Regions from separate parts of the Serratia surfactantfaciens genome, predicted to be linked through region 1. Evidence: predicted binding sites of a transcription regulator. Region 1 holds the regulator's gene; each other region holds the start of a gene.
The links. Region 1 encodes PhoB, which activates phosphate uptake and scavenging genes when phosphate is short. Its sites were predicted from a motif close to CTGTCATAAAACTGNCNNAT; they were not measured.
Positions count from the first base shown of each region.

Region 2: ATE40_RS20240 (MIP/aquaporin family protein) is a predicted target of PhoB. The motif match lies at 3,516-3,535, and genes of this name have one in related genera.
Region 3: pitA (inorganic phosphate transporter PitA) is a predicted target of PhoB. The motif match lies at 3,374-3,393, and genes of this name have one in related genera.
Region 4: phnC (phosphonate ABC transporter ATP-binding protein) is a predicted target of PhoB. The motif match lies at 4,795-4,814, and genes of this name have one in related genera.

Region 1 covers NZ_CP016948.1:353,768-361,693, forward strand. The annotation lists gene sbcC (exonuclease subunit SbcC) at 1-3,047, opposite strand, end outside; gene sbcD (exonuclease subunit SbcD) at 3,044-4,276, opposite strand; gene phoB (phosphate response regulator transcription factor PhoB) at 4,492-5,181, shown strand; gene phoR (phosphate regulon sensor histidine kinase PhoR) at 5,206-6,522, shown strand; gene ATE40_RS01695 (PstS family phosphate ABC transporter substrate-binding protein) at 6,537-7,499, shown strand.
Region 2 covers NZ_CP016948.1:4,321,662-4,329,587, reverse strand. The annotation lists gene glpX (class II fructose-bisphosphatase) at 1-820, opposite strand, end outside; gene glpK (glycerol kinase GlpK) at 948-2,456, opposite strand; gene ATE40_RS20240 (MIP/aquaporin family protein) at 2,499-3,344, opposite strand; gene zapB (septal ring assembly protein ZapB) at 3,868-4,107, shown strand; gene rraA (ribonuclease E activity regulator RraA) at 4,168-4,653, opposite strand; gene ATE40_RS20225 (1,4-dihydroxy-2-naphthoate polyprenyltransferase) at 4,729-5,646, opposite strand; gene hslU (HslU--HslV peptidase ATPase subunit) at 5,743-7,077, opposite strand; gene hslV (ATP-dependent protease subunit HslV) at 7,090-7,620, opposite strand; gene ftsN (cell division protein FtsN) at 7,723-7,926, opposite strand, start outside.
Region 3 covers NZ_CP016948.1:4,227,833-4,235,758, reverse strand. The annotation lists gene ATE40_RS19865 (LysR family transcriptional regulator) at 1-146, opposite strand, end outside; gene ATE40_RS19860 (SDR family oxidoreductase) at 251-1,024, opposite strand; gene uspB (universal stress protein UspB) at 1,458-1,793, shown strand; gene pitA (inorganic phosphate transporter PitA) at 1,866-3,368, opposite strand; gene ATE40_RS19845 (BaiN/RdsA family NAD(P)/FAD-dependent oxidoreductase) at 3,669-4,868, shown strand; gene add (adenosine deaminase) at 4,898-5,890, opposite strand; gene ATE40_RS19835 (nucleoside hydrolase) at 5,905-6,840, opposite strand; gene ATE40_RS19830 (Crp/Fnr family transcriptional regulator) at 7,080-7,685, shown strand; gene ATE40_RS19825 (VOC family protein) at 7,682-7,926, opposite strand, start outside.
Region 4 covers NZ_CP016948.1:774,064-781,989, forward strand. The annotation lists gene ATE40_RS03715 (oxygenase MpaB family protein) at 1-725, shown strand, start outside; gene ATE40_RS03720 (suppressor of fused domain protein) at 889-1,992, shown strand; gene ATE40_RS03725 (cysteine hydrolase family protein) at 2,018-2,545, shown strand; gene ATE40_RS03730 (NAD(P)-dependent oxidoreductase) at 2,579-3,454, opposite strand; gene trpS (tryptophan--tRNA ligase) at 3,745-4,752, shown strand; gene phnC (phosphonate ABC transporter ATP-binding protein) at 4,870-5,703, shown strand; gene phnD (phosphonate ABC transporter substrate-binding protein) at 5,745-6,677, shown strand; gene phnE (phosphonate ABC transporter, permease protein PhnE) at 6,756-7,619, shown strand; gene phnE (phosphonate ABC transporter, permease protein PhnE) at 7,616-7,926, shown strand, end outside.

The DNA.
Region 1 (7,926 bases):
AACAGCGAGTCGATGCTGGTTTTATGGCTGACCAGATCGGACAACGCCAGCGCCAGCGCCAGGCTGACCAGGAAGCTCTCGCCGCCGGACAGGGTGCGGGTATCGCGCAGCGCATCCGCCTGCCAGGTGTCGACCACCTGCAGTTCCAGCGCATCGCTGGTCTTGCGCTGCAGCAGATAACGTCCGTGCAGCCGGCCGAGCTGGTTGTTGGCCAGGTAAACCAGATGATCGAGCGTCAGCCCCTGAGCAAAGCGGCGGAACTTGTCGCCTTCTTTTGAGCCGATCAGCTGGTTGAGGTAGCTCCAGTCATCGTAGTCTTGCTGGCTGCGGGCGATCTGCTCGAACAGCGCCTGCTGATTGAGGCGGCGGGCGGCGTCGCTTTCCAACTGATTGCGCAGTTCGCCCTGGCGCAGCTGCAGCACCTTCAACTGCTGCGCCAGCTCGGCCAGCGATTGGGTGAGCGCGTCGATATCCGCGTTGGCTTCATCCAGCCCTTCAGGGCGGTTCTGCCGATGCTGCTCCAGCGTTTGCGTCGCCTGTGTCAGCAGGGCGGTGGCCTCTACCTGCCGCTGCTGCAACTGCTCTTTGCGCTGCTGCAATTCGCGGCGCAGGGCGTCGTCCAGCAGCGCGGCGGCGAAGGCGGTTTCATCGACGAATTCGCTGTCGGCCAGCGCCTGCTGCCACTGCTGCTGCGCCTGCTGCAGCCGTTCCTGCATTTGGGCGTGTTGCTGTTGCAGCCCGGCCTGTTGGCCTGCCAGGCGTTCGCGCAGTTCCTGCGCCTTTTGCCACTGCTCGGCAGCCTGAACACTGGCCTGTTCGCAGGCGGTTTGTTTGGCGCGCAGCTGTTCGCGCACCTCGGCGACCCGCTGTTCGCCGAACAGCGCCAGCCGCTGCGCACGCCGTTCGGCGAGGATTTTCTCGCCTTCTTGCCAGCGTTGTTGCAGGTCTTGTTGCTGTTGCAGGCTATCGGCGTGGTTTTTTTGCAGCAGCGTAAAGCGCTCTTCGAGCAACGCCAACTGTTGCTGCGCCTGCTGCTGCTGCGTTTGCAGCGCCGCGAGCGCGTCTTTCGCCTGCTGTACCGCCTGCGCCGATTGTTCATGCTGCTGCAGCGCCTGTTGCCCGCGCCGCTCTTCATCGTCGCAGCCACTCAGCCAGGCACTGAGCGGTTCGTCATCCGCCAGCGTAAAGTCGAACGCCAGCGGCGCGCTGAGCTGCTGCCACTGCTGCTGTTGGCCGGCCAGCTGCTGTTCATCCTGCGCGATGGTTTGCTGCTGGCGCTGCTGCTGTTCCAGCAGGCTTTCGCAGCGGGTGCGCAGTTCGGTACCCTGGGTTTGCAGTTTCTCTGCCAGGGTGCGCATCTCAACCAACCGCCGCTCCGTCGCCGAAGGCTGCACCGCCTGATATTGCTCCACCGCCGGGTGGGTGGTCGAGCCACACAGCGGGCAGGGGGCGCCACTTTGCAGCAGGGCACGCTCCGCTTCCAGGCTGACGATGCGTTTTTCCAGCTCGTGGATCCGCTCTACTTCCTGCAGCTGCGCCTTGTGTTGTTTGAATTGCTGGCGTGCGCTCTCCAGCTGTTGTTGCAGCTCGGCGAGTTGCGTTTGTCGTCCGGCGTGCTCCGCTTGCTGCCGGGTCAGCCGCTCGCGGGTCTGACGGTGGAGGGTGGCGAGCGTGGACAACTGCTGACGCGTTGGACGCAGATCTGCCAGGGCACTCAGGCGCTGGCGCAACGGGGCCAGCGGCGTTTGCGCCTCCAGCGCTTGCTGCTGCTGCTGTTGAACGGCCAGCGCTTGGGTCAGCGCGTTCAATTGCTGCTGATGCTGTGCGCCCTGCGTCGTCAGTTGATTGCGTTGAACGGTGAGCTGCTCCAGCGCCGCCTGCTGTTGGGCGCACTGCTGCGCGGCAGCATCGCCGGCCTGTCGCCGTTCGGCCTGTGTCGATTGCAGTTGGGCGATCTGATGATCGAGCGGGGCGACCTGCTCATCGATCAGCTGTTGCTGTTGCCGCATGTGCTCGGCATGGGCTTGCTGCGCCAGGCGGGTCTTTTCTACCGCCTGCTGCAGCGGCGCCAGCTGCGCCGACTGCTGTTCCTGCTGCTGCGTCAGCAGGGCCGCTTGCTGCTGTATCGTCTGCAGCTCGGCGCGGCAGCGATCGCGTTCGCCGCGCAGCGGCCGCAATTTTTCGGCCGGTTCGCTGAGCGCCAGCCGCTGGAGCTGCGGGGCGGCCTCGGCCTGCTCGCGTTGGGCGTTTTCCAGCCGTTGCCGCCCCTCGTTTTGCTGTTGCCGGAATCGCTGCCATTGTTGTAACCAGCTCAGCGCCTGTTGCTGTTGCCGGGTTTGCTCGCCGAGAGCGCTTTCCTGCCCGCTCAGCGCCGTCAGCTGTTCGGCCAGGGAGTGGCGCTGTTCGTCGTTCAGCAGCTCGATACCGCTGGCGCGCTGATGCAGCCCATCCAGATCGGTTTTGGCCTGTTTGTGGGATTCGAACACCTGTTCGGACAATCGCCCGTAGATTTCGGTGCCGGTCAGTTCTTCCAACAGCTCGGCGCGATCGTTGGCGTCGGCGTTGAGGAAGGCGGCGAACTGCCCCTGAGACAGCATCATCGACTTGGTGAAGCGGCCGAAGTCCAGCCCGGTGATGGCGGCGGTGATCTCCAGCTTGTCGCGCACTTTGTCCGCCAGGATCTTGCCGTCTTCGCGGCGGGCCAGTTCGACTTTCGGCGCCTGCAGGTTGCCGTCCGGCGCGTTTTTGGCGCGGCGCTGACTCCAGAAGGCGCGATAGCCGACGCCCTTGACCTCGAACTCGACTTCCGCCAACGATTCGGCGGTATGGCGGGTCATCAGTTCATTCTGGCTTGGCGTGACGTTGAGGCGCGGCGTCTGGTGGTATAGCGCCAGGCAGATGGCGTCCAGCAGGGTGGTTTTGCCCGCGCCGGTCGGGCCGGTAATGGCGAACAGGCCGTTGCTGGCGAACGGCTCGGCGGTGAAGTCAATCTTCCATTCGCCCTGCAGCGAGTTGAGGTTTTTTAAGCGCAGGCTGAGGATTTTCATGGGTTGTTCTCCTCGGCGTTGTGCTGCACCGCATCGACCACCTGGCGGAACATTTGGCGCATCCGCTGTTGGCGCGTTTCGGGCAGCTCAGTCTCCTGCGCCAGGCGCCGCTCGAACACTTCATTGACGCTCAGTTCGTTGAGCGTTTCCTTATCCTGCTGTGCGATCGCCTGGCGGCGCTGTTCTTTGCTGCGCCGCAGCAGCAGCACTTCCACCGGCAACTCGTCCGCCAGCAGCTGAATGCGGCGCTGGATGTCGCTGAGGTAGTCCTGCGTCGCCACTTCGATATCCAGCCACACCGGCAGCTCACCGTCATAATCGGCAAACTGCCGCAGCTGCCGTTCGATCTCGGCCAGATCGCCTTTGATCAGCTGCATGGGCTGAAACTGCGGGATCGTTAACGCTTCCACTTGCTGCAAAGCGCCGTCGGCGAAATCGACCATAAAGACGCTTTTGGCTTTGCCCAGTTCATCGAAGCTGAGCGGGATCGGCGAGCCGCTATAGCGAATGTGCTCCGATTTGGCGACGTTCTGCGCGCGGTGGATGTGGCCCAACGCGATATAGTCGGCGGGAGGAAAGGCCTGCGCCGGAAAGGCGTCGAGGGTGCCGATATAGATGTCGCGCACCGAGTCGGAGGTGGTGACGCCGACGGTGGTCAGGTGGCCGGTGGCGACGATCGGCAGCGGCAGGCCCAATTGGTCGCGGCGCTCGCAGGCCGCCTGATACAGCGTTTGGTAATGTTCGGCGATGGCTTCCTGTAACGCCTGCTGTTTCTGCGCGCCGGATTCGCCGGCGCGGCTGGTGAGCAGATCGCGTGGCCGCAAGAACGGGATGGCGCACAGCACCGCGCCCGGCTGGCCGTCGCGCCGGTTCAGCACCAGGATCTGCTGTTCGGGGGCGCCTTGCGCGCTCGCGATCACCGTGGTGTTCAGGCAGGAGAGCAGTTCACGCGATTCGTTCAGCGTCGCCACCGAATCGTGGTTGCCGCCCAGCACCACCAGTTGGCAGCCGGTGCGCTGCAGTTCCACCACAAAGCGGTTGTACAGTTCGCGGGCGTAGCTGGGCGGCGAGCCGGTATCGAACAGATCCCCGGCGACGATCAGCGCATCCACCTGCTGCTGCTCTACCTGTTCGATCAGCCAGTTCAGAAAAGCCTGGTGCTCGGCGGCGCGGCTTTTGGTGAAAAAGTACTGGCCAAGGTGCCAGTCAGAGGTGTGGATCAGGCGCATGACACTCCCGGGTGCAAAGGTAATGGCGATGATTATAAAGGCCGCGGCGCCGGCTGTCCCGGCGCAATGGCGAGGGCAGCGGAATGATTTTTCTTTACTGCGGGAAATAATCGCTATGCTTACTGCCTATAACAGCCGCTTTTTTTCATAAAAGTGTCACAAAACTGACGCATAATGGCGCCCGCAAAGTCGCTAACACATTGGCAGGATTGACGATGGCAAGACGCATACTGGTGGTGGAAGACGAAGCGCCGATCCGTGAGATGGTGTGCTTTGTGTTGGAACAGAATGGTTACCAACCGTTGGAAGCCGAGGATTATGACAGCGCCGTGACGCGCCTGTCTGAGCCGTTCCCTGATTTGGTGTTGCTCGATTGGATGCTGCCCGGCGGTTCCGGCATTCAGTTTATCAAGCATATGAAGCGCGAAGCGCTGACCCGCGATATCCCGGTGATGATGTTGACCGCGCGCGGCGAAGAGGAAGACCGGGTGCGCGGCCTGGAAGTGGGGGCGGATGATTACATCACCAAGCCGTTCTCGCCCAAGGAGCTGGTGGCGCGCATCAAAGCGGTCATGCGCCGTATTTCACCGATGGCGGTGGAAGAAGTGATTGAAATGCAAGGGCTGAGCCTGGATCCGTCCTCTCACCGCGTGATGGCGAACGATCAGGCGCTGGACATGGGGCCGACCGAGTTCAAGCTGCTGCACTTCTTTATGACCCACCCGGAGCGGGTTTATAGCCGCGAGCAGTTGCTTAATCACGTCTGGGGCACTAACGTTTATGTGGAAGACCGTACCGTTGACGTGCATATCCGTCGGCTCCGCAAGGCGTTAGAAACCAGTGGGCATGATAAAATGGTTCAAACCGTTCGGGGCACCGGCTACCGGTTCTCAACGCGCTACTGATCGCGCCGCGCTGGAGAATATGCCGTGTTAGAACGTCTGTCGTGGAAGAGGCTGGCTCTGGAGCTGGCTCTTTTTTGTCTGCCCGCCTTACTGCTGGGGCTGATTTTCGGTTATCTGCCCTGGTTCCTGCTGGCCTCTGCGCTGGCTGCGCTGGTGTGGAATTTCTACAACCAGCTCAAACTCTCCCATTGGCTGTGGATCGACCGCAGCATGACGCCGCCGCCCGGCCGCTGGAGCTGGGAGCCGCTGTTCTATGGCCTGTATCAGATGCAGCAGCGCAACCGCCGCCGCCGCCGCGAGCTGGCGCTGCTTATCAAGCGCTTTCGCAGCGGGGCCGAATCGCTGCCTGACGCGGTGGTGATGACCACCGTCGAAGGCAATATCTTCTGGTGCAACGGTCTGGCGCAGCATCTGCTCGGCTTCCGCTGGCCGGAAGACAACGGCCAGCACATCCTCAACCTGCTGCGTTATCCGGAGTTCAGCCACTATTTGCAACAGCAGGAGTTTTCGCGCCCGCTGACGCTGCAGTTGAACAACGAACATTACGTCGAATTCCGCGTGATGCCCTATTCCGAAGGGCAACTGCTGATGGTGGCGCGCGACGTCACCCAGATGCGCCAGCTGGAAGGGGCGCGGCGCAACTTCTTCGCCAACGTCAGCCATGAGCTGCGCACGCCGTTGACGGTGCTGCAGGGCTACCTGGAAATGATGGGCGACGAAGAGCAGGACGGCTCGCTGCGCAGCAAGGCGCTGAGCACCATGCAAGAGCAGACCCGCCGGATGGACGGGCTGGTCAAGCAGTTGCTGACGCTGTCGCGCATCGAGGCGGCGCCCAATGTCGACATGAACGAACGGGTGGATATTCCGCTGATGCTGCGGGTGTTGCAGCGCGAGGCGCAATCGCTGAGCGGCGGCAATCACGAGATCGCTTTCCGGGTGAACGAACAGCTCAAAGTGTTCGGCAATGAAGACCAGTTGCGCAGCGCGGTGTCTAACCTGGTGTACAACGCGGTCAATCACACGCCGAAGGGCACCCATATCGAAGTCAGCTGGCAGCAGACGGCGCATGGCGCGCAGTTCCAGGTCAGCGACAACGGGCCGGGCATCGCCGCCGAGCACCTTCCGCGCCTGACCGAGCGTTTTTATCGCGTCGACAAGGCCCGTTCGCGCCAGACCGGCGGCAGTGGGCTGGGGCTGGCGATCGTCAAACACGCGCTCAGCCATCACGACGCGCGGCTGGAGATCCTCAGCGAACCGGGGATCGGCACCCGCTTTATCTTTACCTTACCCAACCGGTTGATTGTTCCGGCCGCTTTATCAGAGAATGCGGTGAAAAATTAACGCGAGACACCGGTATGACCCGAATTACCCGAGGGCTGTTGCTTTGCCTGGCGCTGCTGGCCGGACGTGGCGCGCTGGCGCAGCCCGACGGCATGCTGGCGGGCAATCTGTCCAGCGTCGGCTCCGACACCCTGGCGAACCTGATGGCGCTGTGGGCGCAGGACTTCAGCCAGCATTACCCCAACGTTAATCTGCAGATCCAGGCCGCCGGTTCGTCGACCGCGCCGACCGCGTTGGCGGCGGGCGCCGCGCAGCTGGGCCCGATGAGCCGGCCGATGAAGGCGGCCGAGGTTTCGGCGTTCGAACATCGTTACGGCTATGCGCCGCTGGCGGTGCCGGTGGCGGTGGATGCGCTGGTGGTGTTGGTGCATCAGGACAATCCGCTGCGCGGCCTCAATTTGCAGCAACTCGATCGTATTTTCTCCGCCACCCGGCGCTGCGGTGAAAGCCAGCCGCTGACGCGCTGGGGCGAACTGGGGCTGAGCGGCGACTGGGCGACGCGCTCGCTGCAACGCTTTGGCCGCAACTCGGCTTCCGGCACCTACGGCTATTTCAAACTGCGCGCGCTGTGCGGCGGCGATTTTATGCCGCGCGTCAATGAGTTGCCCGGTTCGGCCTCGGTGGTGCAGGCGGTGGCCGGTTCGCTCAACGGCATCGGCTACGCCAGCATCGGTTTTCGCGCCAGCGGCGTGCGGCTGCTGCCGTTGGCGGAGTCGGGGGAGGACTATGTCGCGCCTACCGCCGCCAACGTGCGCAACGATCGCTACCCGCTGTCGCGCTACCTGTATATCTATATCAACAAAGCCCCCAATCAACCGCTGGAGCCGCTGACCGCGGCGTTCCTCGATCGCGTGCTGTCGACCGCAGGACAGAGCCTGGTCAACCACGACGGCTATCTGCCTCTGCCGCCGGCCGCTCTGCAGAAGACCCGCCAGGCGCTCGGGCTGCAGCCGCTTGCGCCGGCCATGATGCAATAAGCGACAAAAAGCGACGTAATTTTCGCCTTTTCTCACGCCGAAATGGAGCTTATGCCACGCGAAAACCGGGCTTTTATTGGCGTTTTCGCGCGGTAAAGTGATATATGCTTCACGTTTCGTGAATTGGCTGTTCAAAAATGATACAAATCATGTAGTGTATATTTATTGATAGCCAATATGATCGACTGGTGGCTAAAGTTTATATGGTCGATAGCTCTGCTTTTCGCCGTGCGTCTTGCCTTGAAGCGCTATAAACGTTTACCTTAGCCCTCGTTGTCGGATTAAACCTCCATTTTTATAACTCCTAAAACTTTGCCCATCTTCATGAGCGGCCACTTTCGAATAGGGACATAAACGCCGGAACGATTGCGTTTAGGGTGCTTCTTTGGCGCTGCGATGGTCGGGCATGCCGGCAACCGGGTGGGGC
Region 2 (7,926 bases), 1.1 Mb from region 1:
GCGCCATTTGATCCAGACGCAGCGCCTGACCGGCTTCGATGCCCATCTCCCGACAGCGCGCCAGCTCCTGTTCACCGATGCGGCGGTTTTCGGCGCTGTCGCCTTTCACTTCATGGCGCGGCAGCAAACGCGCCTGCATGTCGCCGTCCAGCGCGCGGATCACCGCGGCGGAGATCACCCCTTCCGGCGCGCCGCCGATGCCGTACATCACATCGACCTCGCTTTCCGGCATGCAGGTGAGAATGGAGGCCGCCACGTCGCCGTCAGGAATGGCGAACACCCGCACCCCCAACTGCTGCATCTGCGCGATGACGCCGTCGTGGCGCGGTTTGGCCAACACGATCACCGTCAGCTGCGACAAGGGTTTACCCAGCCGCGCGGCGACGTTCTGCAGGTTCTCCGCCAGCGGCAGGTTGATATCGATGGCGCCGCGCGCCGCCGGGCCAACCACCAGTTTCTCCATGTACATGTCCGGCGCGTGCAGGAAGGTGCCGCGATCGCCCACTGCCAAGACCGCCAGCGCGTTGGACTGGCCCATGGCGGTCATGCGGGTGCCTTCGATCGGATCGACCGCGATGTCCACCGCGTCGCCCTGGCCGGTGCCGACCTGCTCGCCGATATACAGCATCGGCGCTTCGTCGATTTCACCTTCGCCGATCACGATGCGGCCATCGATATCCACTTTGTTGAGCATGATGCGCATGGCGTGGACCGCCGCGCCGTCGGCGGCGTTCTTGTCGCCGCGTCCCAGCCATTTGTAGCCCGCCAGCGCGGCGGCTTCGGTAACGCGGGAAAATTCGATGGCTAATTCACGTTTCATGGCAAACCTGTCTGTGAGAAAGGGAAGAAAATATCGGCAAAGTTTATCACAGCGCGGCGGCGGCGGGGCGGGGCAAAAAAAAGCGCCGCCCGCAGGCAGCGCTTGTTGGAGGGCAACGGAAGCGGGATTACTCGTGATCTTCCCACGCCTGAGCGCGAGCCACCGCTTTTTTCCAGCCGCTGTAACGGTAGTTGCGTTCGGTGGTTTCGATGCTTGGGCGGAATTCGCGCTCAATCACCGCTTTGCTCTTCACCTCATCCAGATCGTTCCAGTAGCCGATGGCCAGGCCCGCCAGGAACGCCGCACCCAGCGCCGTCGATTCACGCACTTCAGGGCGCTCTACGCGGGTGCCGAGGATATCGGACTGGAACTGCATCAGGAAGTTGTTGGCGACCGCGCCGCCGTCCACGCGCAGCGATTGCAGGCGGGTGTTGGCGTCGGCTTGCATCGCGTCCAGCACATCGCGGGTCTGGAAGGCGATGGATTCCAGCGTGGCGCGGATGATGTGGTTGCTGTTGGCGCCACGGGTCAGACCGAAGATGGCGCCGCGGGCATACGGATCCCAGTAGGGCGCACCCAAGCCGGTGAAGGCCGGCACCACATAGACGCCGTTGCTGTCTTTCACCTTGGTGGCGAAGTATTCGGAGTCGGCGGCGTCGCTGATCAGTTTCAGCTCGTCGCGCAGCCACTGGATGGACGCACCGCCGATGAACACCGCGCCTTCCAGCGCATAGTTCACTTCGCCGCGCGGGCCGCAGGCGATGGTGGTCAGCAGGCCATTTTTCGAGCGCACCGCTTCTTTGCCGGTGTTCATCAGCAGGAAGCAGCCGGTGCCGTAGGTGTTCTTCGCCATGCCCGGTTGAACGCACAGCTGGCCGTACAGCGCTGCCTGCTGGTCACCGGCGATACCGGCGATAGGAATACGCGTGCCGCCTTTACCGCCGATGTTGGTCTGGCCGTACACTTCTGAGGAAGGACGGACTTTCGGCAGCATGGCGCGCGGGATATCCAGCACTTCCAGCATGCGCTCGTCCCAGTCCAGCTCGTGGATGTTGAACATCATGGTGCGTGAGGCGTTGGTGTAATCGGTAACGTGCACGCGCCCTTGGGTCATCTTCCACACCAGCCAGGTGTCGACGGTGCCGAACAGCAGTTCGCCGCGCTTGGCGCGTTCGCGGGCGCCTTCGACGTTGTCCAGGATCCACTTCACCTTGGTGCCGGAGAAGTACGGGTCAACCACCAGGCCGGTGTTGTGACGGATGTACTCTTCCAGGCCGTCGCGCTTGAGCTTCTCGCAGATGTCGGCGGTGCGGCGGCACTGCCAGACGATGGCGTTATAGATAGGCTTGCCGGTCTCTTTTTCCCAGACGATGGTGGTTTCGCGCTGGTTGGTGATGCCGATGCCGGCGATCTGATCGGAACTGATGTCGGCCTTCGCCAGCACTTCTACCAGCGTCGAGCTTTGCGACGCCCAGATCTCCATCGGGTCGTGCTCAACCCAGCCGGCTTTTGGGTAGATCTGCGGGAATTCGCGCTGCGATACCGCAACGATGTTGGCGTCGTGATCGAGCACGACGGCGCGTGAGCTGGTGGTCCCTTGGTCGAGTGCGACAATGTATTTTTTTTCTACAGTCATGGTAATTATCCTGCTGTTGTTAACCGTTTAAAACTGCACCAATCACGCTTTACGCTGCTGAGCCTTGGCGTCGGACTCTTCTTCCGTCACGCAGACGTCGCACGGCAGGTGGCGGCCAATCAGCGCGCGGTAACCGAAGGCGCCCAGGCCGCAGCCGACGATAGGCGCGAAGATCGGCACCAGGAAGTACGGGATGTCGCGTGCGCCGGTGAAGGCGACTTTGCCCCAGCCGGCCAGGTAGGCGAACAGTTTTGGCCCGAAGTCACGCGCCGGGTTCAACGCAAAGCCGGTCAATGGTCCCATGGAGGCGCCGATCACGGCAATCAGAATACCGATCAGCAGCGGCGCCAGCGGGCCGCGCGGAATGCCGTTGCCGTCGTCGGTCAGCGCCAGGATCAGGCACATCAGAATGGCGGCGATCACCGTTTCCACCAGGAAGGCCTGGCCGACGGAGATGTGTGCGTTAGGGTAGGTTGAGAAGATGCCGGCCAGTTCAAGGCTTTCGTTGCTGCCGCGCACCATATGGTGAGCCGCTTCGAAGTCGAAGAACAGGTTGTAGTACAACCCGTAGACCAGCGCGGCGGCGCAGAAGGCGCCGGCGACTTGCGCAATGATGTATGGCACCACTTTGCGTCCGTCGAAGCAGGCGAACAGCCACAGCGCGAGGGTGACCGCCGGGTTGAGATGCGCGCCGGAAATGGCGGCGGTCAGGTAGATGGCCATGGCGACGCCCAGGCCCCAAATGATGCTGATTTCCCACTGGCCGAAGCTGGCGCCCGCCAGTTTCAGTGCGGCAACGCAGCCTACGCCAAAGAAGATCAGCAGCGCCGTGCCGAGGAACTCGGCGATGCACTGGCCTTTTAATGTCGGACTGGTGGTTTGGCTCATAATGTTGGTGTCCTGCAAAACGGCGGTTGTTGGTTTATAGGCTCAGTTGGGTATACATCCGGCCTATGGGCACAGTTTTTTTCATCTCGTCCAATTATTGAATAAGGACGTGATGTAAATTTATCGTTAACGAACATAAACGAGAAATAGCGAAATCAAAATGTGTGTGGCGCGTCATAAAATTGAGCGATTTCGCGTCGTTTAGTGTTCTTTCTGAGCCATAAAAGTGTGATCTGACCAGTGGTTTGGCGAGGGTTGTTAACAACTCGCGACGACGGCGGCGGGGATTTTCAGTTTTTGCTGATGGCGGGGGCAGGAAAATTGCAACAGACTGCGCGATGATCCGGTATGTTGCTAGACAGGCGGAGACTGGCTACTTACAATCGTTTTTAACGAATCGAGACTGCGCGCCTTCCGTAACGGCGCGCGTCACTGAGCGCGATGCAATATTCGCAGTCGCTGCAGCCGACGTTGCGGCCGCTACTTATAGATGTACGCCTTGCTATCATGAGGGGACTGAAGCATGTCATTTGAAGTATTTGAGAAACTGGAAGCAAAAGTACAGCAGGCGATTGATACCATCACTCTGTTGCAGATGGAAATTGAAGAGCTGAAAGACAAAAACAACTCTCTGTCGCAGGAAGTTCAGGCTGCCTCCGGCAACCACGAAGCGTTGGTGCGCGAAAACCAACAGCTGAAAGAAGAACAGCACGTATGGCAAGATCGCCTGCGCGCGCTGCTGGGCAAGATGGAAGAAGTCTGATTCCTCACGCCATGCAGCAACGAAAAGGGCGCCTCAGGCGCCCTTTTTCATGACCGAAAATCACTCGATGTCGAGCGGGTCTTCGGAGAGGATGATGCCGGTGTTGTCGGCATACAGATGGTCGCCGGAGAAGAAGGTGACGCCACCGAAGTTGACGCGGATATCGCTTTCGCCCACGCCTTCGCTCACGGCTCCCGCCGGGATCGCCGCCATCGCCTGAATGCCGATATCGAGCTCTTCCAGATCGTCCACCTGACGCACCGCGCCGTACACCACGATGCCTTCCCATTCGTTCTGGGCGGCCAGGCGCGCCAACTCGGCGTTGACCAGCGCCCGGCGAACCGAACCGCCGCCGTCGACTAACAGCACGCGGCCGCGGCCGTTTTCTTCAAGCAGATCGAACAACAGGCCGTTATCCTCAAAGCATTTCACCGTGGTGATCTGCCCGCCAAATGAAGTACGCCCGCCAAAATTGGAGAACAGAGGTTCAACAACGTTCACCTCTTCATGATAGATGTCGCAAAGTTCGGAAGTATCGTATTTCATAGGATTTTACGTCTGTTTGCCGCTGGAATGTTCAGTATATCCCTTTATTCGCCCTGTTGGCAAAATCATCAGTTTTTAACTGAGCGCCACGCCGATGGCGAACAGCAGGTTGGCCAGCAGCGCCGCCTTGACCATGTGCTCCAGCATCGGCCGCATGCCGACCGGTGTCGGATCGCGCAGCACGCGCAGGCCGTGGCGCACCAGCAGCGGGATCGCCAGCACGAACAGCCAACCCCACGGGCTGTGGAGATTGAACAGCGTAAACAGCGCGAAACACAGCACCGCGCCGCCGAGCAGCAGGGCATGGTAAATGCGCGCCTTGTGCGGGCCGAGACGCACCGCCAACGTGTTCTTGCCGTTCTCGCGATCGCTCTCGATATCGCGCAGATTGTTGATGTTGAGCACCGCCGTCGCCAGCAGGCCGCAGGCGGTGGCCGGCAGCATCACGACGCTGTCGAAAGTGTGCGTTTGCAGATAATAGGTGCCGGCCACGCTCAGCCAGCCGAAGAATACCAACACCGAGATGTCGCCCAGCCCCAAATACCCGTAGGGCTTGTTGCCGACGGTGTAGGTGATGGCCGCCACGATGGACAGCCCGCCCAGCACCAGGAAGCCCACCACGTCGCTGGGTTGCTCGCAGGCGACGGCGATCAGCGAACAGCCGGCGAGGGCGATCAGCACCACCGTCACCACCAGCGCCCGTTTCATCTGCGCCTGGGTGATCATGCCTTTTTGCATGCCGCGCAACGGCCCGATGCGATCTTCTTTGTCGCTGCCTTTGACCGCATCGCCGTAGTCGTTCGCCAGGTTGGAGAGGATTTGCAGCAGGCCGGCGGTCAACAGCGCCAGCAGCGCCACTTCAGGTTTCAGGCTGCCGTGCCAGGCGGCGATCGCCGAGCCGACCACGATGGAGGCAAAGGCCAGCGGCAGGGTGCGGGGGCGTAGACTTTCCAGCCAGGCGGAGATCGGGGTGGTGGAGGTTGATGAGCTCATGTTTCGCTTCTGTCAGTAAGTTGCGGTGTCCGTTAGAAATAATTGTGGGAGGCAATGCCTCCCACACAGATGACTGACAAGACAATGATTGAGCGATTATAGGATAAAACGACTCAAATCTTCATCCGCCACCAGTTCATCCAGATGACTGCGCACGTAATCCGCATCAATTGTAATGGATTGGCCATTAATTTCACTCGCATCGTAGGAAATATCTTCCATCAGACGCTCCAGCACGGTGTGCAGACGACGCGCGCCGATGTTCTCGGTGCTTTCGTTGACCTGCCACGCGGCTTCGGCGATGCGGCGGATGCCGTCGGCGGTGAACTCGATATTGACGCCTTCGGTGCCCATCAGCGCTTTGTACTGCTCGGTCAGCGACGCGCTCGGCTCGGTCAGGATGCGCTCGAAGTCTTCGGTGGTCAGCGCCTGCAGCTCAACGCGAATCGGCAGACGGCCCTGCAGTTCCGGGATCAGATCCGACGGATTGGCGGTCTGGAACGCGCCGGAAGCGATGAACAGGATGTGATCGGTCTTCACCATGCCGTGCTTGGTCGACACGGTGCAGCCTTCCACCAGCGGCAGCAGATCGCGCTGCACGCCTTCGCGCGAGACGTCCGGGCCGGAGCTTTGGCCGCCGCGCTTACAGATTTTGTCGATCTCGTCGATAAACACGATGCCGTGCTGTTCAACCGCTTCGATCGCCTGCTCTTTCAGCTCTTCCGGGTTCACCAGCTTGGCGGCTTCTTCTTCCACCAGCAGCTTGAAGGCTTCTTTGATCTTCAGCTTGCGCGGTTTTTGCTTCTGGCCGCCGAGGTTCTGGAACATCGACTGCAGCTGGTTGGTCATCTCTTCCATGCCCGGAGGCGCCATGATTTCCACGCCCATCGGCGCGGCAGCCAGATCGATCTCGATCTCTTTGTCGTCCAGCTGGCCTTCGCGCAGTTTCTTGCGGAATGCCTGGCGGGCGGCGGACGGCTCCTGGTTTTCTTCCGGCTGGCCCCAGTTGTTCTTGGCCGGCGGGATCAGCACGTCGAGAATACGCTCTTCGGCCAACTCTTCGGCGCGGGTGCGGTTTTTCTCGATCGACTGCATGCGCACCATCTTGATGGCGGCATCGGTCAGATCGCGGATGATGGAGTCCACTTCTTTGCCCACATAGCCCACTTCGGTGAACTTGGTGGCTTCAACCTTGATGAACGGCGCGTTAGCCAGCTTCGCCAGGCGGCGGGCGATTTCGGTTTTACCGACGCCGGTCGGGCCGATCATCAGGATGTTTTTCGGGGTCACTTCGTGACGCAGCATCTCGTTGAGCTGCATCCGGCGCCAGCGGTTGCGCAGGGCAATGGCGACAGCGCGTTTGGCCTTGTTTTGGCCAATGATGTAGCTGTCCAGTTCGCTGACGATCTCGCGCGGAGTCATTTCAGACATGGTATTCGATCCTTACGCTTTGGAAGGCAATTCTTCAATGGTGTGGAAATGGTTGGTGTAAATACAGATATCGCCGGCGATGTTGAGGGATTTCTCAACGATGTCGCGGGCGCTCAGCTCGGTATTTTCCAACATGGCGCGGGCGGCGGCCTGAGCGTACGGGCCGCCGGAGCCGATGGCGATCAGATCGTTTTCCGGCTGCACCACATCGCCGTTGCCGGTGATGATCAGCGAAGCGGTTTCATCGGCGACCGCCAACAGCGCTTCGAGCTTGCGCAGCATGCGGTCGGTGCGCCAGTCTTTCGCCAGCTCGACGGCGGCTTTCACCAGGTGGCCCTGGTGCATTTCCAGTTTGCGTTCAAACAGTTCAAACAGCGTGAAGGCGTCAGCGGTGCCGCCGGCGAAACCGGCGATCACTTTGTCGTTATACAGGCGACGCACTTTCTTGACGTTCCCCTTCATCACCGTATTACCCAGGGTTGCCTGGCCATCACCACCGATGACGACCTGGCCGTTGCGGCGTACGCTTACAATTGTTGTCACGAGCAGACCCTCGTTAAAGACGGAAAGAAGTCCCCGCAGCGCCTGCTTTCGCAGACGCTACGAGGCATATTGACAGTATAGATGGGGGGGGATTGACGCTTTTCAACCCCCAACGGAGAGGGGAATGCAACTCGACATGCCGACGCCCTTCAGGCGCGAAAGGGTTTTGTCCGCGGCGGCGCGGCTGCTGTACGGGCCGAGCACCACGCGATTCCAACCGCCGCCGGCGGTGATGCGGCTCTCGATGCCCTCGAACGCCAGGCGCGCCCGCACGGATTCAGCCTGATCGGTGGCGCGGAACGAACC
Region 3 (7,926 bases), 1.2 Mb from region 1:
AGCAGGCGCACGCCCAACTGCGTTTCCAGTTGTTGCACGGCGGCGGACACCGAGGCGCGCGGCACCTCCAGCGCATGGGCCGCCCGGATAAAGCTGCCCATTTCCGCCACCTGCACGAATACGCGGTATTGATTGAATCTGTCCATCTCGTTGACCTGCTGTTCCTTGGCGCTGTTCCCGACAGAAAGTGTAGCCGCATGGCGCGGTTGCGCGCGAGCAGGTGCGGGGGCGATATTTGCCCCCGCCGGGATTATTTGGTGGTGTAGCCGCCGTTGATCAGGATGGTTTGGCCGGTTACCCACCAGCCGTCGCTGACCAGATGGCGGATGAACGGCACCACGTCTTCGATATCGGTCAGGCCGGTTTTGCTGAACGGCGACAGCGCCGCCGCCGTTTTGTGGTAGGCCACGGCGTCCGCGCCTTCCGCCGGGTAGAAGAATGGCGTATCCATCGGGCCGGGGCCGACCGCGGTCACGGAGATGCCGCGTTCGCCGAACTCCTTGGCGGCGGCGCGGGTGAAATGCTCCACCGGCGCCTTGGTGCCGGCGTAAGCGGCGTAGAACGGCGTGAAGGCGCCGAGCAGCGAGGTGACCAGTGTGCAGATTTTACCGTTGTCGTTGAGGTGCTTGCCCGCCTCTTTCAGGAAGAAGAACGCAGTTTTGGCGTTGACCGCCGCCATCTCGTCATACTCGGCTTCGCTGATGTCGACCATCGGTTTTTTCAGCACTTTGCCGACGGTATTGATGGCGATATCCGGCTTGCCGACGGCGGCGATCGCATCGGCGAACAGCTTCTCGACCGCGCCCGCGCTGGTCAGATCGGCCTGCAGCGCGACGCCTTGCGCCCCGGCGGCCTGAATGGCGGCGACGGTTTTCTCCGCCTCGGCTTTGGAAGCGGCGCTGTTGTAGTGGATCACCACCGCTTTGGCGCCTTGTTCAGCCAAATCGCGAGCGATCAGCCCGCCGAGATTTTTGGCGCCGCCGGCGATCAGAACGGTTTTTCCCTTGATTGAATGGTTTGCCATAACAGTTTCCTTGGATGAACGTAACGGAAACCTGAGTCTAGCCAGCGCCGGGGGAAAGATCAGCGGCGTGCGGCGGGATAGACTATCCAGAAAAACCGACTAATTATCGGCCGGCGACAACTCGCTATCTCGCCCCGGCGGGGGGCTTTCGGCGCACGGCGGTAAATTTTATCCACTGATCAGGCCAGTTTGCGTTTCATTAACCTACAATGATGGATATGGGCCTCATCATTTCCCCTCTGAGTAGAACCACGCTGTGCAAGTTTCTCTGTGCGGTGCGGCAACGTCTTCGGAGGCGGTGGGTTATGGGCGTGGCCCGTGCAGGCAAAAAAAGGGGATGAGAGCGGTAAGCTCCAGCAGAGTATCGGGTAATGAGGTAGGGCGGTTGGACCCGGCGGATGGCCGTGGATAACAACGCCTTGAGGGGGTAATCATGATCAGTACCGTCGCGCTGTTTTGGGCCTTATGTGTGGTGTGTGTGGTAAACATGGTGCGGTATTACTCTTCTCTGCGCGCGCTGCTGGTGGTATTGCGCGGCTGTGACCCGTTGCTGTACCAATACGTCGACGGCGGCGGTTTCTTCACCGCCCACGGGCAACCCAGCAAGCAGCTGAGGCTGGTGCGCTATATCTTTGCGCAGCGCTATGTCGAGCACCACGATCCGGAGTTTATTCGCCGCTGCGAGCGGGTGCGCGGGCAGTTTATGCTGACTTCGGCTCTGTGCGGCCTGGTGGTCATCAGCCTGATAGGGCTGATGATCTGGCATTGATGTCTGTCCGTTTCCTTTGATGCAGGCAAAAAAAAGGCGGCCATTCGGCCGCCTTTCTCATGTTGCTATCGGTTAGATCAGCTTCAGCGCCACCCAATACAGCGCACCGGAAAGCAGAATCGAGATTGGCAGGGTCAGTACCCAGGCCAACAGGATGTTTTTCACGGTTTTGCTCTGCACGCCGCCGCCGTCCACGATCATCGTCCCGGCAACCGCCGAAGAGAGCACGTGGGTGGTGGAGACCGGCATGCCGGTATAGCTCGCTACGCCGATCGACAGCGCCGCGGTCATCTGGGCCGACACGCCCTGGGCGTAGGTCATGCCTTTCTTACCGATCTTCTCGCCGATGGTAGTAGCCACGCGTTTCCAGCCCACCATGGTACCGAGCGACAGCGCCAGCGCGACGGCGACGATGATCCACATCGGCGCATACTCGACGGTCTGCAGCAAATCCTGACGCAGGTTCTTCAGGAAGCGCTGGTCGGCAGATGAGGTTTCCGGCAGCTTGGCGACTTTATCCGCCGTGTCGGTCACGCACATCAGCAGGCGGCGCAGGTGGCTGCGCTGCTCAACCGTCAGCTGATCGTAGCTTTGCAGGTTGGTCAGCATGCCCTGAGCCAGTTCGATCGCCGGCATGGCGCGCGAACTGTCGCAGTGGAACTCGGCCGGCTTGTTAGGTTCGGCTTCGTCATCCGGGCTTGGCACCAGCGGCGTCAACGACACCGCATGCGACAGTGCGTCACCGTGCTGCTGGTAATATTGCTGCAGGTGGGTCACGGCATCACGCGTACGGGTGATGTCATAACCGGTTGCATTCATATTGACCACGAAGCCGGCCGGCGCCACGCCGATCAGCACCAGCATGATTAGGCCGATGCCTTTCTGGCCATCGTTGGCGCCGTGCGAGAAGCTGACGCCAATCGCCGACAGGATCAGTGCGATACGGGTCCAGAACGGCGGCTTGCGTTTGCCGTCGACCTTTTCACGTTCCGCAGGGGTCATGTGGATACGCTGGCGTTTCTTGGTGCCACTCCAATAGCGGCGCAAGGCGAACACCATCACTCCCGCCACCATCATGCCGACCAGCGGCGAGAACAGCAGAGAAAGGAAAATGCCAATCATTTTCGGGACGTTAAGCGCATCCACCACCGAAGTGTGGGTCATCAGGGCGTTGGTTAAACCGACACCGATGATTGCGCCTATCAGCGTATGGGAACTGGAGGCCGGCAGACCGAAATACCAGGTGCCGAGGTTCCAGATGATTGCCGCCAACAGCATGGAGAAGACCATGGCTAATCCGTGTGCTGAACTGACGTTCAACAACAGATCGGTAGGCAACAAGTGGACGATGGCGTAAGCAACACTCAAACCGCCGAGCATTACGCCAAGAAAGTTGAACAAACCTGCCATCACGACCGCAAGTTGCGAGCGCATGGCGCGGGTATAAATAACTGTAGCGACCGCATTGGCCGTATCATGAAAACCGTTGATGGCTTCATAAAACAACACGAACAACAATGCGAGAATTAACATCAGGCCGGTATGGAAATCCAGGCCAGCGAACAAATGCAGCATAAGCGTTACGCCAGTTTGTGGACATGAACGCCGCGCATTATCAGTGACAACCGGGGCCGGGGAAAAGGAAAATATGACGTTTTTTTGATTTGGACATGACGAAACGATGGCGTGTCTATAACAAAAATATGAAATATCAACGCGTTATTCTCCTCTGACCTCTGTAATATTTTCTTACTATGGCGTTGACGGCGCCGGGGCTTTACAATCTGCCGCCGTGAATTTGGCGGTGACCGGCGGCGAAACGGCGTAATATGGCGCTCTTTTGTCGCGATTGTGGTTTTGATAAGAGAGGCTCAGGTGGAACAGTTTGATGTCGTAGTGATTGGGGCGGGCGCTGCCGGCATGTTTTGCGCCGCGCAGGCGGGGCAACTCGGTTGCCGCGTGTTGCTGCTCGACAACGGCAAAAAACCGGGCCGCAAGATCCTGATGTCCGGCGGCGGGCGCTGCAACTTTACCAACATGTATGCCGAACCGGCGGCCTACCTGTCGAACAACCCGCATTTCTGCAAGTCGGCGCTGGCGCGTTATACCCAGTGGGACTTCATCGATCTGATCAACCGCTACGGCATCGCCTACCATGAAAAAACGCTGGGGCAGCTGTTCTGCGACGACTCGGCGCAGCAGGTGGTGGATCTGCTGGTCAAAGAGTGCGAGCTGGGCCAGGTGACGATGCGCCTGCGCAGCGAAGTGCTGGGCGTGGAGAAAACCGCACAGGGTTACGAACTGGCGCTGAATGGTGAAAAAGTGAGTGCTCGCTCACTTGTGGTGGCCAGCGGCGGATTATCCATGCCGGGGCTGGGCGCCTCGCCGTTCGGTTACAAGCTGGCGGAGCAATTTGGCCTCAAAGTGCTGCCGACTCGCGCCGGGCTGGTGCCTTTTACCCTGCATAAGCCGCTGTTGGAGCATTTGCAGACGCTATCCGGCGTCTCGGTGCCGGCGGTGATCACCGCCGAGAACGGCGTCAGTTTCCGCGAAAGCATCCTGTTTACCCACCGTGGCCTCTCCGGGCCGGCGGTGCTGCAGCTGTCGAGCTATTGGCAGCCTGGTGAGTATGTGAGCGTTAACTTACTTCCTGAGCTGGATCTGGCGGCTTTCCTCGATGAACAACGGCGGCAACACCCGAACCAAAGCCTGAAAAATACCCTGGCGCTGCAATTGCCGAAGCGGCTGGTGGAATGCTTGCAGATGCTGGGACAACTGCCGGAGGCGACGCTGAAGCAGCTGAATGCCCCGCAGCAGGCGGCGCTGGTGGATCTGTTGCAGAACTGGCGCGTGCAGCCGAACGGCACCGAAGGCTACCGCACGGCGGAAGTGACGCTCGGCGGCGTCGACACCAACGAACTTTCCTCCAAGACGATGGAAGCCCACAAGGCGCAGGGGCTCTACTTCATCGGCGAAGTGGTGGACGTGACCGGGTGGCTGGGCGGTTACAACTTCCAATGGGCCTGGAGCTCGGCCTGGGCCTGCGCCCAGGCGCTGGCGGCGCAGGAACGTTAAAACGCCGCTCAACCTAGAAATGCGCCGGGTCACATTGGCCCGGCATTGAGCTGATTCATTAATTTTATTTTAGTGTCATCGTCGAGAAAACTCGCCTCCAGCGCCTGCCTGTTACTGCGGTTAAAATCTTCATCGCGCCAGCCGAAGGCGTCGTGCAGCAGCTGATATTCCTTGTTCAGCGTGGTATCGGCGACGGTGCGCGCATCGGTATTCACATTCAGCCGCACCCCCCACTTTTTCAGCCGGTCTATCGGATGGTCGTCGATGCTGTCGAACAGATTGCAGGTGAGGTTACAACTGGGGCAGATCTCGAGCAGCACGCCGGTGGCTATCAGACGCTCGACGAGTGCGGGGTCCTCGATGCTCCGGACGCCGTGGCCGATACGCGACACCTGCAGCCGATCCAGCGTCTCCCGCACGCTGTCTGCGCCTTTCGCCTCACCGGCGTGGGCGATGACGTTGCCACCGGCCTCACGCACGGCGCGAAAGGCCGCCACATGGTGGGTTAGCGGATAACGCGCCTCGTCGGCGGCCAAATCCAGCGCTACCACGCCACGGCCCAGAAAGTTAACCACGAGCCCGGCGGTTTGCAGGCTGGCGGCCGCATCGAAATGCCGCAGCGTGCACAGGATCAGCCCGGCGGTGATGCCGTAAGTTTGCGCGGCGTCATGCATCGCGGCGAGCACCGTCTCGACCACCGATTCGCCGGTTAATCCCATCCGGGTATGCAGCAGCGGAGCAAAGCGCACTTCCGCATAGATGACGTTATCCGCCGCCAGCTGCGCGAACAAGTCATCGACGGCCAGCGTTATCGCCTGGCATGTCTGCAAGAGGTCTATTTGCGGCGCGATCTTGCTTAAAAAGTCCCCCAGATCGGCGCATCGCTTCGGCGCGATAAATTGCCGATTAAATGCCGCTCTGGTTATTTGCGGGTTGGCCTTCTTTACATAGTGATAGCTTAAACAGGTATCCAAATGGACGTGTAATTCCACCTTGTTTAATTTGCTCGGATCGAAAGTCATGGCGGCCACCTATTTCATTCGCGGTGAGATAACAGCGAGAACAGTTTTTCTTTAAACAGACCGGGTTTAATGCGGGTAATTACGCGCGCATTGGCCGGTTTGCCGGTCAGGTGGGTGGAATCGATGACGTAATGGCCGTAAGACCCTTCACTTTTATATTCTACCCAAGAATACGCCTCCAGACTGGTCTCGACGATGTCCGGGTAGAGCGCCACCGCCATGGTGGTCGGATCGGGTAAATCAAACCCTATACGCTCGGTGCGCCCGGCGTTAAACGCCATCAGCGTGCGGTTGCAGCGCACGGCAAAGCGCCCCAGCTCGCTGAGATCATTCAATCGAGCTATATCGCGTTGGTCGATAAACGCTTCCCCCATGCCGATCTCCCAGCCGACAAGGGTGAGCGGCAGCCCGGCAGTGAGCACCAGATGCGCGGCTTCGGCGTCGGCGTAAAAATTAAATTCGGCCAGCGGGGTGATATTGCCGGGCGTCAGCCCGGAACCGCCCATGACATAAACCCTTTTCACGTGTTCGGCCAGCGCGGGCGCCTTCAGCACCGCCATCGCAAGATTGGTCAGCGGCCCGAGGGTGACGATTTCCAGCTCGCCATTGAGCCGTGCGGCACAGTCGATGATGGCGTCTACGGCATGAACGGGTTCTGCGCTCAGCTGTGGGTTCGGCAAGGCCATGTCGCCCATGCCGTCTTCGCCGTGAATATGGTGCGAGTGATAGCGCGTGCGGAAGAGCGGTTTCGCCATGCCGGCGTAGACCGGAGGGGCATAGGTTCCCGCTTTTTCCACGCAAATGAGCGCATTTTTGACGCATTGTTCAAGTGGGCAGTTGCCTGCGACGGTGGTGATCGCTTCCACCTTCACGTCGGATTCGCGCAACGCCATCAGCAGCGCGACGGCATCGTCGGAAGCGGTATCGGTGTCTATCAGAATATGTCGCATGGCACTCTCCTTGGGTGGGGTCTGCGGAGAACATACCCAGACGACCCGAGGCAAAAAAGGCCAGATGTCCTTTTTCGTTCTGAAGCGCGCCGGCTATGCTGGGCGCAGCCGAAAAGATAGGATGCAAGACGTTAACGGATAAGCCCCGGGAGTGAATCGCCGTGAAAACTGTCGGTAACAGCAAGCTAAAAGAAGCGTTTATCGACGCTCACGATCTGCGAACGGCGCTTTCGCCCCCGTTGCTGGCCGCCTTGCGCCTGGTCAGCGTCGAGGCCGGTGAGCACCTGGTGACGCAAAGCGATCGTTTGAGCCACCTATATTTGCTCGTACAGGGAAAACTGCAGGTGGAGAATTACGACGCGAACGGCATGCACATCGTCTTTTCCTTTGAAACGGATTTTTCCGTAATCGGCGATCTGGAGCTGTTCTCCCAGGCGCAGCGGTCGGTGTTCAGCAGCGTTCAGGCGGTGACGGACGCGCTGATCTTCACGCTGCCCATCGAGGTGATCAGAGAGCGAGCCATGCGCGATCCCGCCTTCCTCACCTTTATGTGTCGGCAGCTGAGCGACAAGCTGCTTAACGCCTCATTGCTGCATGCGAGCGGCGGCTTAACGGCAGAATATAAGTTGCGAAAGTTTCTGTTATTTAAAATAAAAGACGAAGGCGTGCAGATTCAGCTCGAAAATCGGGAGTTGTTGGCGGGCAGATTAGGCATCTCCGTCAGGCAACTGAGCCGCGCACTGGCGCAGCTCGCGGCGGACGGCATGATTCAGTTTAAAAACAAGTCACTGCGGGTGACGGATCGCCAGCGGCTGTCCGGCCTGGAAGACAATCAGAGGGCCTAACCGATCGCCGGCCCCTTCAATTCCACGCGATTGCCGTCCGGATCGCTGAAATAAATGGACGGGCCGTCTCCCTCCGCGCCATAGCGCGATTCGGCGGGATCAACGTCGATCCCCTGCGATCGCAGATAGGCCAACAGCTCGCCCTCGTTGAAAGGATCGATGCGCAGGCAGACGTGATCGACATTTTGCCGGTGAGGATCGGGCGCCGTGCCGCCTTTTTTCCCCAGCACGCCGTTAATGT
Region 4 (7,926 bases), 420 kb from region 1:
CGATGCTGTGCGGCGGCGTCAGCGCCTTGCTGCTGCAAATGCTGCATCCGCTGGCGCTGGCCGGGGTGTGGGATCACTCCAACTTCCGCGAAGATATGATTGGCCGCCTGCGCCGCACCAGCCAGTTCGTGTCGGTCACCACCTTTGGCCCGACCGCCGAGGCGGAGCGGCTGATCGCCAAAGTCAAAGCCATCCATCTGCGGGTGACCGGCGTCGGCAGCGACGGCACGCCTTATGCCGCCAGCGATCCGGCGCTGCTCACCTGGGTTCACGTGGCGGAGAGCAGCCGTTTTCTGGCCAGCCACCTGCGCTACCGTAATCCCCATCTTTCCCGCGATTTACAGGATCAATACTATCGCGAAGCGGCGCGGATAGCCGCTGCGTTGGGGGCGACCGCCATCCCCCAGTCCTGCGCGGAGGTCGAAGAGTACCTGCAGACGATGCGGCCGCAGTTGGTGTGCGACGAACGGACTCAAGAGGTGGCACGCATTCTGCTGAAGGCGCCGGCGCCGAGCGCATTGGCGCGCCCGCTCGGCAGGGTGGTGATGCAGGCGGGCATCGATCTGTTGCCCGATTGGGCGCAGCGGCAGTTCGGTTTTCAGCCGGGCGCGCTGCGGCGGCGGCTGGTGCGAACGGGCGCCGCAGGCCTCGGCAAGGTGCTGGGCGCGTCGATGCGCAACGGCTCCTATCAGCGCGCGGTGCGGCGCATTACTCAGCCGTCATAAGCCACAGCCGCTATAATTAGTCTTTGTTTATCTTCGTTTACGGCCGCTTTTGAGACTTTTACGGGTGATCCGGCCAGTAATGCGTTTTACACTTGGGGGCAAAGCCACATTCCATTTTTGGCGCGCAGCCGATTCTGCCGCGCCCTGACCCTATTGAGGTGATATGAACGAATCATACGTACTTGCTGAAGTCAGCAATGAGAACCAGACGCTGGTCGCGGTGGTTCAGCAAGATCACCGGGCAGCCTATTTTTACATCTATCCCGCCGAAGCCTACAGCGATCGCTATCAGGTGCGTGCCTGCTGGCTGCGCAATCTGGCCGCCGCGCCGCTGCAGGAAGATCGCGCCGCGCTGGAGCAAGGGCAGCCGCCGATGTTGGCGGCGGAGTTTTGCCGCAACCTGGAAGGGGAAGCGCCGCTGAACCCGGAAGGGTTGATGGTGGTGTGGAGCGAAAGCGACGACGGCGCAGCCCTGTGGTATTACGGCCAACTGCTGGCGGTGATCCCCGGCTGGAGCCTGTATATCGACCATTCGGTGTGCTATTCCGCCAGCTGCATCAAGGAGAGCCCGTTGGCCTATCCGCTCGGCTCGGCCTCGACCAACACGCAATATGCGCAGGCGGAGAGCACCCGCCAATTCTGGCGCAGCTGGCAGCGTGAAGAGGGCAATCCGTGGCCGAAGATGCAGCGCGATTTTCAGGCGCGCTATGAGCAGCATTTCGGCCCCTCGGTAAAATACTACGCCATCGATCAGGGCAAGTGGCCGCCGATGGCCATCACCCAGCACGAGCGCGACGGCATTTATTACTTTCTCACCATGGGGGTCAGCATCCGGCCGATGCCGTGGGTGGAGATCCTGTTCAACGACGAGGCTTCGCGCTATCGCCGCATGGAGATGGCGATCGCCATCGACAGTCAATACATGACCGAAGACAACGCGGTGCAGATGGCCAGCGCGCTGGCCGGTTTCGCGCACGCGCCGTGGGCGCGGCTAACCTGGATCGGCGAAGGGCATACGCTGGAGTCGGACGTGGCGCCGCTGGGCTACGAGGGCTATATTTTATCGTCGTCCTTCTACCCATATAACGCGCACCTGGCTTTGCCGCAGCAGTACGGCGACCCGGTGAACCTGTTCTGGGCCAGCCCGGTGTTTACCGCCGAACGCCAACTGGCGCACGCCACGCCGAACGGCGGGCACGATCTGGTGAACCGGCTGCGCGAGCAGGGCGTCGACCATATTTTCCGCCCGCGCCAGCCGGTGTGCTGATGCGATTGACTCTTCAGGAGCTGCCATGACCGCCGCGCTGTTGATTATCGATGTGCAGGAAGGGTTGTTTACGCCGCCGCCGGCGGATGCCACGGGCACCGTTGCGCGCATCAATCTGCTGAGCGAGCGCGCCCGTCGGGCCGGCGCGCCGGTTGTCGTGATTCAGCACCACACGCCGGACGACGAACTGCCGCACGGCAGCGCCGCCTGGCAAGTGCTTGCGGCGTTGACGGTGGCGCCGGGCGACCACCGGGTGGAGAAAACCACGCCGGACTCCTTCCTGCGCACCTCGCTGGGCGCATTGCTGATCGCCAACGGCGTTTCGCAGCTGGTGGTGTGCGGCTACTCCACGCCGTTTTGCATCGATACCACGGTGCGTAGCGCGGCGGCGCGCGGTTATCCGGTGACGCTGGCGGCGGATGCTCATACCTGCCACGACAAATCCTATGCCGACGGCCTGCTGATCCGCACCCACCATAACGAGACGCTGTCGAATATCGACAGCTTCGGCGTGCCGATCCGCGCCGTGCCTGCGGCGGACATCGTGTTCTGATTACGGAAAAACGGGGGCCTCGGCCCCCGTTCGTTATTTCAGTCCCGCCCGCCGCGCCGCCACCTTGGCCAGCGCCGCCCAATCCAGATCCGCATCCCCCTGCGCCATCGCGTCGAGGAAGTTGTCTTTCAGCACCCCGGCGAACGGCATCGGCGTATGGCTGTCGGCGCCGGCGGCCAGCGCCAACCCGACGTCCTTCAGCCCCAGCGCCAGCCGGAATCCAGCCGGGGAATACTTCTCGGCGGCGATCAGCGCGCCATAGCCCTGATAGGCCGGGGCGGCGAAGACGGTGCTGCTCAGCATCTGCAGATAGTCGGCGCCGGACACGCCATAGTTGCGCACCAGCGCACTGCCTTCCGCCATCGCTTCAATGGCGCTGGCCAAGGTAAAGTTGGTGGCGATCTTGACCACGTTGGCCTGCGCCGGATCGGCGCCGAAGTGCCAGGTTTTCTGGCCGAGGGCATCGAACAGCGGCTGCGCTTTCTTCAGCAGCTCGCTCTCGCCGGCCGCCAGAATATTCAGCTTGCCGGCGGCGGCCACGTCGACCCGGCCCAGCACCGGCGCGGCGAGATAGCCGATGCCGTGTTCCGCATGCAGCGCCGTCAAACGCTGGGCGAGTTCGACCGAGATGGTCGCCATGTTGATATGCAGCGCGCCCGGTTTCATCCGTTGCAGCAACCCGCTGTCGACCACCACCTGTTGCGTGGCGGCATCGTCGGCCAGCATGGTGATCAGCACATCGGCATCGGCCAACTGTTCCGGCCGCTCGGCCTGCCGCGCGCCGGCGCTGACCAGTGGCTGCGCCGCCTGCGGCGAGCGGTTCCATACCGTTAATGCGAAGCCCGCCTGCAACAGGTTGGCCGCCATGGCGCTGCCCATCCCACCCAGTCCGGCAAATCCGATCTTCATCATGCGCTCCTTTTTCAGGTTGAAGGTTTTACCCTAGCGCGCCGGGCCAGGAACGCAAATGCCGGAGTGTAACGCCTTCTTACGCACCGGCGGCGGGCTATTGACGTGCTGCCGCTGCGGGTATACCTTGATGGCATGAATATATCGATGCCTTCCACCCACAATCAGTCATGGTGGCGCCTTTTCTGAGGCGGCACGAGTATTCACATCTCTTTTTAATGCCGCCGGTTTGGCGGCATTATTTTTTGTGGCGTTGATCCGGCGGTGTACTGACCTTCAGGAGCACTGCCATGAGTTACACCATTCTTACCGGCGATCGCGCCACCGGCCCACTGCATTTAGGCCACTTCGTCGGCTCGCTGCGCCAGCGCGTCGAACTGCAGCACCAGCATAACCAAACGGTGATGGTGGCGGATCTGCAGGGCCTGACCGACAACGGCAACAACCCGCAAAAAATCAGCGCCAACGTGCTCAACGTAGTGGCCGACTATCTGGCGGTGGGCATCGATCCGCACCAGACCACGATCTGCCTGCAGTCGGCGCTGCCGGCGTTGGCCGAGCTGACGATGTACTATCTCAACCTGGTCAGCGTGGCGCGGCTGGAACGCAACCCGACGGTGAAAAATGAAATCGCCGAGAAGGATTTCGCCCGCAGCCTGCCGGCCGGCTTTTTGATCTATCCGGTCAGCCAGGCGGCGGACATCACCGCCTTTGGCGCCACCCACGTGCCGGTCGGCGAGGATCAGCTGCCGATGCTGGAGCAAACCAACGAGATCGTGCGGCGTTTCAACCATATCGTCGGCCAACCGGTACTGACGGAGTGCCAGCCGCTGCTGAGCAACGTCGGGCGTCTGCCGGGGCTGGACGGGCAGGGCAAGATGTCGAAATCGCGCGGCAACGCCATCCAGCTTGGCGCCAGCGCCGACGAGGTGCACAAGGCGGTGATGAGCATGTTCACCGATCCCGGTCATCTCAACGTCAGCGATCCCGGCCGGGTGGAGGGCAACATGGTGTTCACCTATCTTGACGCCTTCTGCGACGACGCCGCGCTGGTGGCTGATCTGAAGGCGCATTACCGCCGCGGCGGGTTGGGGGACGTGAAAATCAAACGGCTGCTGGAGGATTGCCTGCAGAGCCTGCTCGAGCCGATCCGCACCCGCCGCGCCGAATTCATCGCCGATAAAGGCGAGCTGACGCGCATCCTGCAGCACGGCACCCGCCGCGCGCATCAGGTCAGCCAGCAGACGCTGCAGCAGGTCAAGGCGGCGCTGGGGCTGGACTTCTTTAGCCTGGAATGATGCGCACGCCGGGGCGTCACGCGTCACGCCCCGGCCATAAAACCATCATCCCACTGTCATAAACTTATTCGTTAATAGGTGCCCATAATGATTAGCCACTGAAACCAGAGAAATCATATGGCTCAGGCACTGTTAAAATTGGCACAGCACGACTTCCCAGGGCAGCACGCCGCCGCATCCCGCAAAGTGTTATCGGTAAAGGGACTCGGCAAGGCCTACAAAGCGCAGCAGCGCGTGCTGGATGACATCAACTTCGATCTGCACGCCGGCGAGTTCGTGGCGGTGATCGGCCGTTCCGGCGCGGGCAAGTCCACGCTGCTGCACACCCTGAACGGCACCATCCCTTCCAGCTGCGGCGAGATGTTGCACTTCGAAGACGATGGCGTGGCGCAGGATATCGCCCAGCTTGCCGGCCGCCAGATGCGCCAGTGGCGCGCGCGTTGCGGCATGATCTTCCAGGACTTCTGCCTGGTGCCGCGGCTGGACGTGATGACCAACGTGCTGCTGGGTCGTCTGAGCCACACGTCTACCCTGAAATCCTTCTTCAAACTGTTCGATGACGCCGACCGCGCTCGCGCCATCGAGCTGTTGCAGTGGCTCAACATGCTGCCGCATGCGCTGCAGCGCGCCGAGCACCTCTCCGGCGGCCAGATGCAGCGCGTCGCCATCTGCCGTGCGCTGATGCAAAACCCGCAAATCCTGCTGGCCGATGAGCCGGTGGCGTCGCTCGATCCGAAAAACACCCGCCGCATCATGGACGCGCTGCAGAAAATCAGCGAAGACGGCATCGCGGTGATGGTGAACCTGCACTCGGTCGAACTGGTGAAAGAGTATTGCTCGCGGGTGATCGGCATCGCCCACGGGAAGATCGTGTTTGACGGGCATCCTTCGCAACTGAACGAACGGATCCTGCACCAGCTGTATGGCGAAGAAGCCAATCAGATCCATTGAAGCACTTTTGACCTTTACCCTTTACACACAAGGCACACCTAATGAAAAAAGTATTGAGTCTGACCACCCTGATGGCCGGCGCGATGATGGTCTTTAATGCTGCCGCAGCGGATGCGCCGAAAGAGCTGAACCTGGGCATTCTCGGCGGCCAGAACGCCACCCAGCAGATCGGCGATAACCAGTGCGTGAAGCAGTTCCTGGATAAAGAGCTGAACGTCGATACCAAGCTGCGCAACTCGTCCGACTATTCCGGCGTGATCCAGGGCCTGCTGGGCGGCAAGATTGATCTGGTGCTGAGCATGTCGCCGTCCTCGTTCGCTTCGGTCTATATCAAGGATCCGAAAGCGGTGGACATCGTCGGCATCGCGGTCGACGACGTCGACCAGTCGCGCGGCTACCACTCGGTCGTGGTGGTGAAGGCCGGTAGCCCGTACCAGAAGTTGGAAGACCTGAAGGGCAAGGCCATCGGCTTCGCCGATCCGGACTCCACCTCCGGCTTCCTGATCCCGAACCAGGCGTTTAAAAAGCTGTTCGGCGGCACGGTCGACAACAAATACAACAACACCTTCTCCAGCGTCACCTTCTCCGGCGGCCACGAGCAGGACATCCTCGGCGTGCTGAACGGCCAGTTCGAAGGTGCGGTAACCTGGGCGTCGATGATCGGCGATTACAACACCGGCTACACCAGCGGCGCGTTCACCCGCATGATCCGCATGGATCACCCGGACCTGATGAAACAGATCCGCATCATCTGGCAGTCGCCGCTGATCCCGAACGGCCCGATCCTGGTGAGCAACTCGCTGCCGGCCGACTTCAAGGCCAAAGTGGTCACCGCCATCAAGAAGCTGGATAAAGACGATCACCAGTGCTTTATCAAAGCGATGGGCGGCAAGCAGCACATCGGCGACACCACCCTGGCGGAATACCAGAACATCATCGATATGAAGCGCGAGCTGACCAAAGGCGACCGTTAATTCCCGGCTGCCTCGGCCGTCCGAATGAAGGGGTTCAGCGTGCTGAACCCCTTGTTCCATAAAGATGGAAGACCTGTTTTGAATACCGATTTCGCACACTATTACCAACGGATCCGCAGCAAGCAAAAGCGCGAAGCGCTGTTGTGGTCGCTCGGGCTGGTGGTGTTGTACCTGGGCGCCGGCAACCTCGCCGAGTTCAACCTGCACACCGTCTGGGTGTCTATTCCGCACTTCTTCGACTACCTGGCCGAAACCATTCCGACGCTGCACTGGCACCTGCTGTTCGCCGACGGGCGCACCGAAGGCTCGCTGGCCTATTGGGGTTACCGCCTGAACATTCAGCTGCCGCTGATCTGGGAGACCCTGCAGCTGGCACTGGCGGCGACCATTTTCTCGGTGCTGGTGGCGACCGTACTGGCGTTCCTGGCGGCCGGCAACACCTATACTCCGGCCTCGGTGCGGCTGGCGATCCGCACGCTGGTGGCGTTTCTGCGCACCATGCCGGAGCTGGCGTGGGCGGTGATGTTCGTGATGGCGTTCGGCATCGGCGCCATTCCCGGCTTCCTGGCGCTGGCGCTGCACACCATCGGCAGCCTGACCAAACTGTTCTACGAATCGATCGAAACCGCCTCCAACAAGCCGGTGCGCGGGCTGGCGGCCTGCGGCGCGACGCCGCTGCAGCGCATGCGCTTCGGCCTGTGGCCGCAGGTGAAACCGGTGTTTCTCTCCTACAGCTTCATGCGGCTGGAGATCAACTTCCGCCAGTCGACCATTTTGGGACTGGTGGGGGCGGGTGGCATCGGCCAGGAGCTGATGACCAACATTAAACTCGACCGCTACGATCAGGTCAGCATGACGCTGCTGCTGATCATCGTGGTGGTTTCCGTGCTCGACTATGTGTCGGGCGAACTGCGCAAGCGCGTAGTGGAGGGGGCAAAATGACAGCGGGCACTCCGGCGTCGGCGGAAACGCTGCGCCAGCTAAAACAGCAGCATCCGGCGATCTTCGCGCAGCAGGGGCGTTACCTGCGCACCGTCGGCCTGATCGCGCTGGCGATCGTGCTGTACTACGTGTTCTTCTTCCTGGTCTTCGGCATTAGCTGGCCGCAATTTATCAACGGCTGCCAGCAGCTGGGGCGCTATTTCCTGCGCATGTTCGTCTGGCATGACTTCGTCAACTGGCCGTTCATGTATTACTTCCAGCAGATTGGCATCACCATCGCCATCGTGTTCGCCGGGACGATCACCGC